DNA from 2 places in the Micromonospora sp. NPDC051296 genome. Region 2 is predicted to be linked to the other one. Evidence: riboswitches for the same ligand, from Rfam matches in the RefSeq annotation. Region 2 holds a riboswitch; the other holds the start of a gene.
What was found. A riboswitch is a leader RNA that binds a small molecule or an ion and turns the genes downstream of it on or off. The one in region 2 is predicted to bind S-adenosylmethionine.
Positions count from the first base shown of each region.

Region 1: linked by a shared signal. The riboswitch ahead of thrC (threonine synthase) and the one ahead of AB0M52_RS06235 (ABC transporter substrate-binding protein) in region 2 are both predicted to bind S-adenosylmethionine.

Region 1 covers NZ_JBFBAO010000086.1:8,967-12,813, forward strand. Annotated here, with positions in the region: gene AB0M52_RS12265 (alpha/beta fold hydrolase) at 1-357, shown strand, start outside; gene AB0M52_RS12270 (ABC transporter permease subunit) at 357-1,256, shown strand; gene AB0M52_RS12275 (hypothetical protein) at 1,280-1,477, opposite strand; SAM riboswitch class I at 1,581-1,716, shown strand; gene thrC (threonine synthase) at 1,726-3,012, shown strand; gene AB0M52_RS12285 (GNAT family N-acetyltransferase) at 3,318-3,847, shown strand, end outside.
Region 2 covers NZ_JBFBAO010000034.1:15,844-19,690, forward strand. Annotated here, with positions in the region: gene AB0M52_RS06230 (amino acid ABC transporter permease) at 1-475, opposite strand, end outside; gene AB0M52_RS06235 (ABC transporter substrate-binding protein) at 510-1,364, opposite strand; SAM riboswitch class IV at 1,648-1,760, opposite strand; gene AB0M52_RS06240 (hypothetical protein) at 1,871-2,059, opposite strand; gene AB0M52_RS06245 (class I SAM-dependent methyltransferase) at 2,202-2,948, shown strand; gene AB0M52_RS06250 (Rieske (2Fe-2S) protein) at 3,325-3,798, opposite strand; gene AB0M52_RS06255 (DUF6529 family protein) at 3,822-3,847, opposite strand, start outside.

The sequences.
Region 1 (3,847 bases), on a different contig from region 2:
AGCCACCTGCTCGCCGAGGTGGAGCAGACCTGCACCCACGCGGTGGTGGTCAACAAGGGGCGGATCGTCGCCTCCGGGCCGGTCGAGGACATCGTCGGCGAGTCGCCCAGCGTGCTGTTCGAGGTGACCGACCCGGCGGCGGCCCGGACCGTGTTGGACGGTCTCGGCGGTGTCCGGGTGCTGGACGACTCCGACGGGAACCTGGTGGTCGACACCAACGGCACCGCCCGCAGCGAGGTCGTCGCCGAGCTGGTGCGGGCCGGGATCGGAGTGGACCGGGTGGTGCCCCGGCGCCGCCTGGAGGACGCCTTCCTCGCCCTGGTGGGCGAGAACTCTCGGGGAAGCGGGGACCGGTGATGGCGGGATCGACTGTCGAGCCGACGCGGAGTGCGGCCGGCGTGGCAGCGTCCGGAGCGGCGGCCGGCTATCGGCCGTCGAAGACGCTGCCGTTCGTCGCGGAGTTCCGCCGGCAGGCGTCGCGGCGGCGTACCCAGTTGGCGCTCGGCTTCATGGTGCTGCTGCCGCTGATCATCCTGATCGCGTTCCAGTTCGAATCGGGCGACGACGACAACGGACGGGGTGAGTTCGGCAGCCTCGTCTCGTTCGCCACCTCGGGTGGGTTGAACTTCACCCTGTTCACGATCTTCGTCTCGGCGTCGTTCCTGCTGGTCGTGGTGGTGGCGCTGTTCTGCGGCGACACGGTGGCCAGCGAGGCGAGCTGGGGCAGCCTGCGTTACCTGCTGGCGGTGCCGGTGCCCCGGGCCCGGTTGCTCGCGGTGAAGCTGCTGGTCGCGCTCACGTACTCGGCCTTGGCCCTGGTGCTGCTCGCCGGCACGGCGCTGCTGATCGGGACCCTGAGATACGGCTGGTCGCCGCTGCGCAGCACGGTCGCCGCGCAGCTGGAGCCGGCCGAGGGGCTGCTGCGCCTGCTCATGGTGCTCGGCTACCTGGCGGTCGTCCTGCTGGTGGTCGCCGGCCTGGCGTTCCTGCTCTCGGTGATCACGGACGCGGCGCTCGGCGCGGTCGGCGGCGCGGTGCTGCTGTGGATCCTGTCCAGCATCCTGGACCAGATCACCGCGCTCGGCGCGATCCGGTCGTTCCTGCCGACCCACTACAGCACGGCCTGGCTCGGGTTGCTCTCCACGCCGGTACAGACCGACGACCTCGTCCGGGGTGCCGTCTCGGCGATCTGCTACGCCACCCTCTTCTGGGGGCTGGCCTTCTGGCGCTTCACCCGCAAGGACATCACCAGCTGACGCCGGCCGCCGGCCGGGTCGGCTCAGAGCAGCGGGACCGCGGAGGTGGACGGCGTCCCGGGCGTCGGCGTGGGCGTCGTCGGCACCCGTTTCCGCCAGGCGCTGACCCCGATCCGGTCGGCCAGGACCAGCGGCCGGGGCGGCTTGTCGAAGCCCGAGGTGATCTCCCCGGGCATCATCGCACTGGCCGCGGCGTCGGCGTGGCCCCGCGCGTCACGCACGCCAGCGCAGCGCTACCCGGGTCACTTGAGGGATCGCTCACAGGCTGAGATCGACGGGAGACGAGCGGGGCGGGATTGCCTAGACTCGACGGCACAACTGCATACCTCATCCAGAGGGGCTGAGGGATACGGCCCGACGACGCCCCGGCAACCACCCCCCGCGCTCATCGTTGAGCGCCCGGCGGGGCAGGTGCCAATTCCGTCCCCGCCGCAGGGTGCGATGCGGGGAAAGATGAGAGGACCTCGACATGTCGTCGACGCTCGCCCCTTCCGGCATTGACACCACCGCCAGCCCCGCCCGCGCACTGGTCTGCCGCGCCTGTTCGGCCCGCTACCCACTCGCCGCCCAGCACGCCTGTTACGAGTGTTTCGGTCCGCTGGAGGTCGACTACGACCCCGCCGCCCTGGCCACCGTCACCCGGGAGCAGATCGAGGCCGGCCCCCGCAACCTCTGGCGGTATGCCAGCCTGCTGCCCGCCGGCCAGGACCCGGCCACCCGGGTCACCCTGGATCCGGGATTCACCCCCCTGGTAGCCGCCGACCGGCTCGCCGCCGAGCTGGGCATCACCGCCCCGCTGTGGGTCAAGGACGACAGCGCCAACCCCACCCACTCGTTCAAGGACCGGGTGGTGTCGGTGGCGCTGAGTGCGGCCCGGGCGTTGGGCTTCACCCGGTACGCCTGCGCCTCCACCGGCAACCTGGCCAACTCGGTCGCCGCGCACGCGGCCCGGGTGGGCGCGCCGTCGGTGGTCTTCATCCCCAGTGACCTGGAGCAGGGCAAGGTCGTGACCACTGCGGTCTACGGCGGCGACCTGGTCGCGATCGACGGCTCGTATGACGATGTGAACCGGCTCTGCGGCGAGCTGGTGGAGACCGACGAGTTCGAGGACACGGCGTTCGTCAATGTGAACGTCCGGCCGTACTACGCGGAGGGCTCGAAGACGCTCGGCTACGAGGTCGCCGAGCAGCTCGGCTGGCGGATCCCGGCCCAGGTGGTCATTCCGATGGCCTCCGGCGAGCTGCTCACCAAGATTGACAAGGCGTTCACCGAGTTGGTGGAGATCGGGCTGGTCGACGCGCCGGCCGGCGGCTGGAGGGTTTTCGGGGCGCAGTCGGCCGGCTGCAACCCGATCGCCACCGCGCTGCACGCGGGCAGCGACATCATCACCCCGGTCAAGCCCACCGGGATTGCGAAGTCGCTCAACATCGGTGACCCGGCGGCCGGCCTGTACGCCCTCGAAGCGGTACGCCGCACCGGCGGCTGGATGGAGTACGTCGACGACGACGAGATCCGCGCCGGCGTGCGGCTGCTGGCGCGTACCACCGGGATTTTCGCGGAGACCGCCGGCGGGGTGACCGTGGCGGTCCTGCGCAAGCTGGTCGAGTCCGGCCGGCTGGACCCGGCCGCCGAGACCGTGGTGTTCAACACCGGCGAGGGGCTCAAGACGCTCGACGCCGTCGCCGGCCAGGTGGGCCCGACCCACCGGATCAAGCCGTCGCTGCGCGCCGCCCGCGACGCCGGCCTGCTCGGCTGAGGCCGTCGTTCGGCCGGTGCTCGGCGGTGCGATGGTGGGGTGGTGGATCGCCCGAGTGGGGGATCGGGCGGATCCGCCGGGTAACCGGCTTTTCGCAGTGAGTGCGGAAAACACGCCGTCGGGGACTTGACGGCAGGAACCGGACGGCGCAAGATGCTCCGTGCGGGAGGGCGTTTCGCCGTAGACTCTCAGTCTTTACGACCCAACGCCGGAGGCGTTGTGCGATCGACCCTCCCGACCAACGTCCGAACGGGCCAGCGGAAAATTCGCTGGCCCGTTCGTTTGTCGTGGCGCACGCTGCGAGCATGACCATCACCATCACGACCTTCGGGCCCGCCGACGAGTCGGCGATCGAGCAGGCGTACCAGGTCGGTGCGGCGTCCGAGGCCGTGGACGCGCCCGACTTCCCGCCGTTCTGCCGGCGACGGTTCACGGCGATGGTCCGCCATCCGATGCCGGGCAACGCACCGGTGAACCTGCTGGCCCGGCTCGACGGCGAGCCCGCCGGCCACCTCGTGCTCGACCTGCCGCAGCTGGACAACACCGAGAACGCCTCGGCCGACCTGGTCGTGCACCCGGCGTACCGCCGGCGGGGCGTGGGCCGCGCGCTGCACGAGCACGTCCTCGGCCTGCTGCGCGAGCTGGGACGCAAACGGGTGACCGCGATGAGCCCGACCTACCTGCCCGGCACGACCGACCAACCGTCGCCCGGCGCCGCGTTCGCCGCGACCATCGGCGCGGGATGCGCGTTGGTCGACGTGCGGCGGCGGCTGGCCACCGCCGACCTCGACCAGGCGGGGCTGGACTCGCTGCTGGCGGGGGCCTGGGCCAAGGC
Region 2 (3,847 bases):
GGATCCGGCGGATGCCCTGCGGAATGATCACCATCCGCATCGCCTCGCCCCAGGAGAAGCCCAACGCGCGAGCCGCCTCCAGCTGGGTGGCCTCCACCGACTGGATGCCGGAGCGGAAGATCTCACCGATGTACGCCGCGGCGATCAGCGACAGCGCCAGGATGCCCAGCGGGTACGGGTTGGGCCCCCACACCTGCATGCCCAGCGGGGCCAGGCCGACTCCGATCAGCAGGATCGTCGCCGCCGCCGGCAGGCCGCGGAACACGTCGGTGTAGACCCGGGCCGGCCAGCGCAACCAGCGGGTACGCGAGATGCCCGCCACGGCCAGCAGGATGCCCAGCGCCGAGCCGAGCAGGGCGGCGGTGACCGCCAGGATCAGCGTGTTCGGCAACCCGACGGTGAGCATGTCGGGTAGCGCCTCGCGCATGGACTCCCAGTCGAAGAACGTCTCCCACAGGGTGCGCAACGGATCCACGGTCAACCTCCGCCCTGCTCGCTCGTCGTCCTACTCAGGAAGCGGCCGACGCCGACGGCGCCACCTGGTTGCCGCTGCCCGGGGTGAAGTCGGCCGGGATCGGGCGGCCCGGGTAGTACTGCTCCTGCAGCCGGGTCCAGGTGCCGTCGGCGATCACCTCGTCCAGGGCCTTGTCCAGCGCCTCACGCAGCGCGTCGTTGCCCTTGGCGAAGGCGTACGCAGTCGGGGCCGGGCTGAGCAGCTTCGCCGCCACCGTGATCTTGCCGCCGCTGTCCGCGGCGGACTTCTCGCCGATCTCGGCGGGAGCGATCCAGGCATCCGCGGTGCCGGCCTTGAGCTGGTTGAGCGCACCGTTGTAGTCGGGCACCCGTACCGGGTCGAGGCCCTTGCCGGTGGCGTAGTCGTCCTGGACGGTGCCCTGCACGACCACCACCCGCTTGCCGGGCAGCTCGTCGAAGCTGCTCAGCGACGAGCCGGCGGGCACGTCGAGGCCGAAGTAGCCGAAGTCGTACCCGTTGCCGAAGTCGACGGTCTTCTTCCGCGCCTCGGTGATGGTGATCGACGAGCTGCCGATGTCGAACTTGCGGTTGCCCACCTGGGCGAGCAGAGCGGAGAAGTCGGTGCCGACGAACTCCACCTTCAGCCCGATCTTGTCGGCAGCGGCGACCAGCAGATCGTTGTCGAACCCGGTGAACTTGCCGTCCTTGAGGTAGACGTTCGGCGGCGCGTCGCTGAGCGTGCCGGCCCGCAGCACCCCGGGCTGGAGCAGGTTGTACGGGTTGTCGGTGCTGCCGGCGGAGCCCGAGCCGCAGGCGGTGAGGGCGGTGGCACCGAGGACGGCGACGACGCCGATGGCGGCGGCTCGGGTCAGGGCAGGAAGGAATCGCACAGGTGTCTCCTGGTTGAGCGGCGGCGGGCACGGGCGTGCCGCACCGACGGTCCGCCGCAGGGCGGACCGCTGGGATGGATCGGTCAGGAAGAAGGCGTGTCGGTCAGCCGGGCCGGGTCGGATCGGTGACCGGAAGCGGCGGCGCGGTCAGCTACACGCGGCGCTGCAGACCCGCATCATGTCGACGTGCCGGCGCCGGGTCAGGCCCGGGCAGGCCACGACGGGAACGGGTCGACTGCGGAACGACATGGTTCTCCCTCTAGGTCGTGATGACCTGGGAACCAGGCCACGCTTGCACCGGAGGTTGCTCCGATGCCTGGTCTTCACCCGGGGCACCCCTGCGCGGACGAGGGTTGCCGGCCAGCGAGCCGGGGCTTGACGCTGGCGCTCATGACCTGCCGCCGAGGCTAGCAGCCGGTGACGGGGCGGCGTCCACCCGTTATGACAACCCTCACGCGGGGCCGTGGCGGCGGCGAGGTTGTCCCCAGGCCCGGCGAGCCGTGCTCTCAGCCGGGCGAGGTGCCCGGGTCACGCCGGTAGGTCAGCTCGAAGTCGAGGTCCCACCTGGTGCCGTCCCGGGAGATCTCCCAACGGCCGTCGATGCGGTCGCCGTCGGCGGCGAGGGTGCCGACGAAACGCTGGCCGAACCCGGGCGCGTCGCGCCACTGCCGCCACACGCCGTCGGCGTACGTCATCCGGTAGACCCGGTGCACCCCGCGGCACGGGCCCGGCACTCCGTCCGGCAGTTCCGGCCGGTCAACGGCGGCTGAGGCCGGGCGAGCGCACCCCGGAAAACCGGTTGGCGGTTTCGGCGCGGGCAGCTAGCGTCCCTCGACCATGGACCTGCCCCGCAGTTTCGTCATCCGCGAGGGTGATCTTCGCATCCTCAACCCGTTCGACGCCGGCAAGCTGGCCACCCTGGGCCGGGTGCTGAAGCTCCCGCCGGGCACCTCGATCGTCGACTTGTGCAGCGGCAAGGGCGAGCTGCTCTGCACCTGGGCCCGCGACCACGGGGTGGTCGGCACCGGCGTCGACATCAGCACCGCGTTCACCGCCGCCGCCCGCGAACGGGCGGCCGAGCTGGGCGTTGCCGAGCAGGTCCGGTTCGTGCACGGCGACGCGGCGGCGTACGTACCCGAGAAGCCGGTCGACGTGGCGGCCTGCGTCGGTGCCACCTTGATCGGCGAGGGTGTCGCCGGCACCCTGGAGATCCTGGCCCGGGGGCTGCGCCCGGGCGGGATCGCGCTGGTCGGTGAACCCTACTGGCGGATCGACCCGCCGGACCAGGCGACCGTCGAGGGCAGCCAGGCCGCAAACCGGGAGGACTTCCAGGACCTGCCCGGCCTGGTCCGCCTCTTCGGCGACCAGGGGTGGGACCTGGTGGAGATGGTGCTGGCCGACCAGGACAGCTGGGACCGCTATGCGGCGGCGCACTGGCTCAACCTGCGCCGCTGGCTGGACGCGAACCCTGATGACCCGCTCGCCGGCGAGCTCCGGCAGGAGTTGACCGAGGACCCGTTGCGCTACGTGCGGTACCAGCGTGAGCACATGGGCTGGGGCGTCTTCGCGCTGATCCGCCGCTGACTGGAATGGCCGCTGGCCGGGTGCTTAATCCGCGGCGCCGCCGTGCCGTCAAGCCGCAGCCGGCGGCCCTGGCCGTCTGACACGTCTTCCGTCGATGGGCGGGACCGCATAGGGTGTCGATGGAAGCGCTCCCACAGCCTGCCGGGCAGGGCCGTCATTCGACTCGCCGCCGGCGCCAGCACCACCTTCGGGCTGACCGGCAACGGATCGGGTACGCCGGCCAGCCTCAGCTGCACCGCCTCCTGGCCGTCGGACTCCGGGACCCCTGCCCTGCCCGCCCCCGGGTGGGGCAGGGGCCGTCCGGCGTCGCTACGCCACCCCGGACGGCCCCGCGCGGCCCGGGCCTGGATGGGCCGCGTCATGGTGCCGACATGCCCTAGGCGAGCCGGATGGCGTCCCCGTCCACGGTGACGTTGGCGGCCGCCAGCGGGGCCCCGGCCGGTCCGCTGCGCACCGAGCCGTCGGCGATGTCGAACACGCTGTTGTGGCAGGCGCAGACGATGGTGCCGTCGGCGACCGAGGTGACCGTGCAGCCCTGGTGGGTGCAGGTCGCGGAGTACGCCTTGATGGTTCCCGCCGTGGGCTGTGTTACCACCACGCCCGCCTCGGCGAAGATCTGTCCGCCACCGACCGGGATGTCGGCCAGCGTGGCCAGCGCCGGCGGGCCCCCGGCGTCCGGTGCGCCGGATACGGAGGGGTCGGCGCTGGTGGCCGGGGCGGCCGGGGGCGGTGGCGCCGCCGCCGGTTGGCCGTACGTCGCACAGCCGGTCAGCGCGGCCACCCCTGCCGCGCCGGTGCCGGCCAGCAGGGCCCGTCGCGACCGGCAGCAGCCGGCCTGCTCGTGGTTCATCTGTAGTGCCTTGCCTTTCCTGGTCAGAGCTGGATGCCGAAGGTGGTGA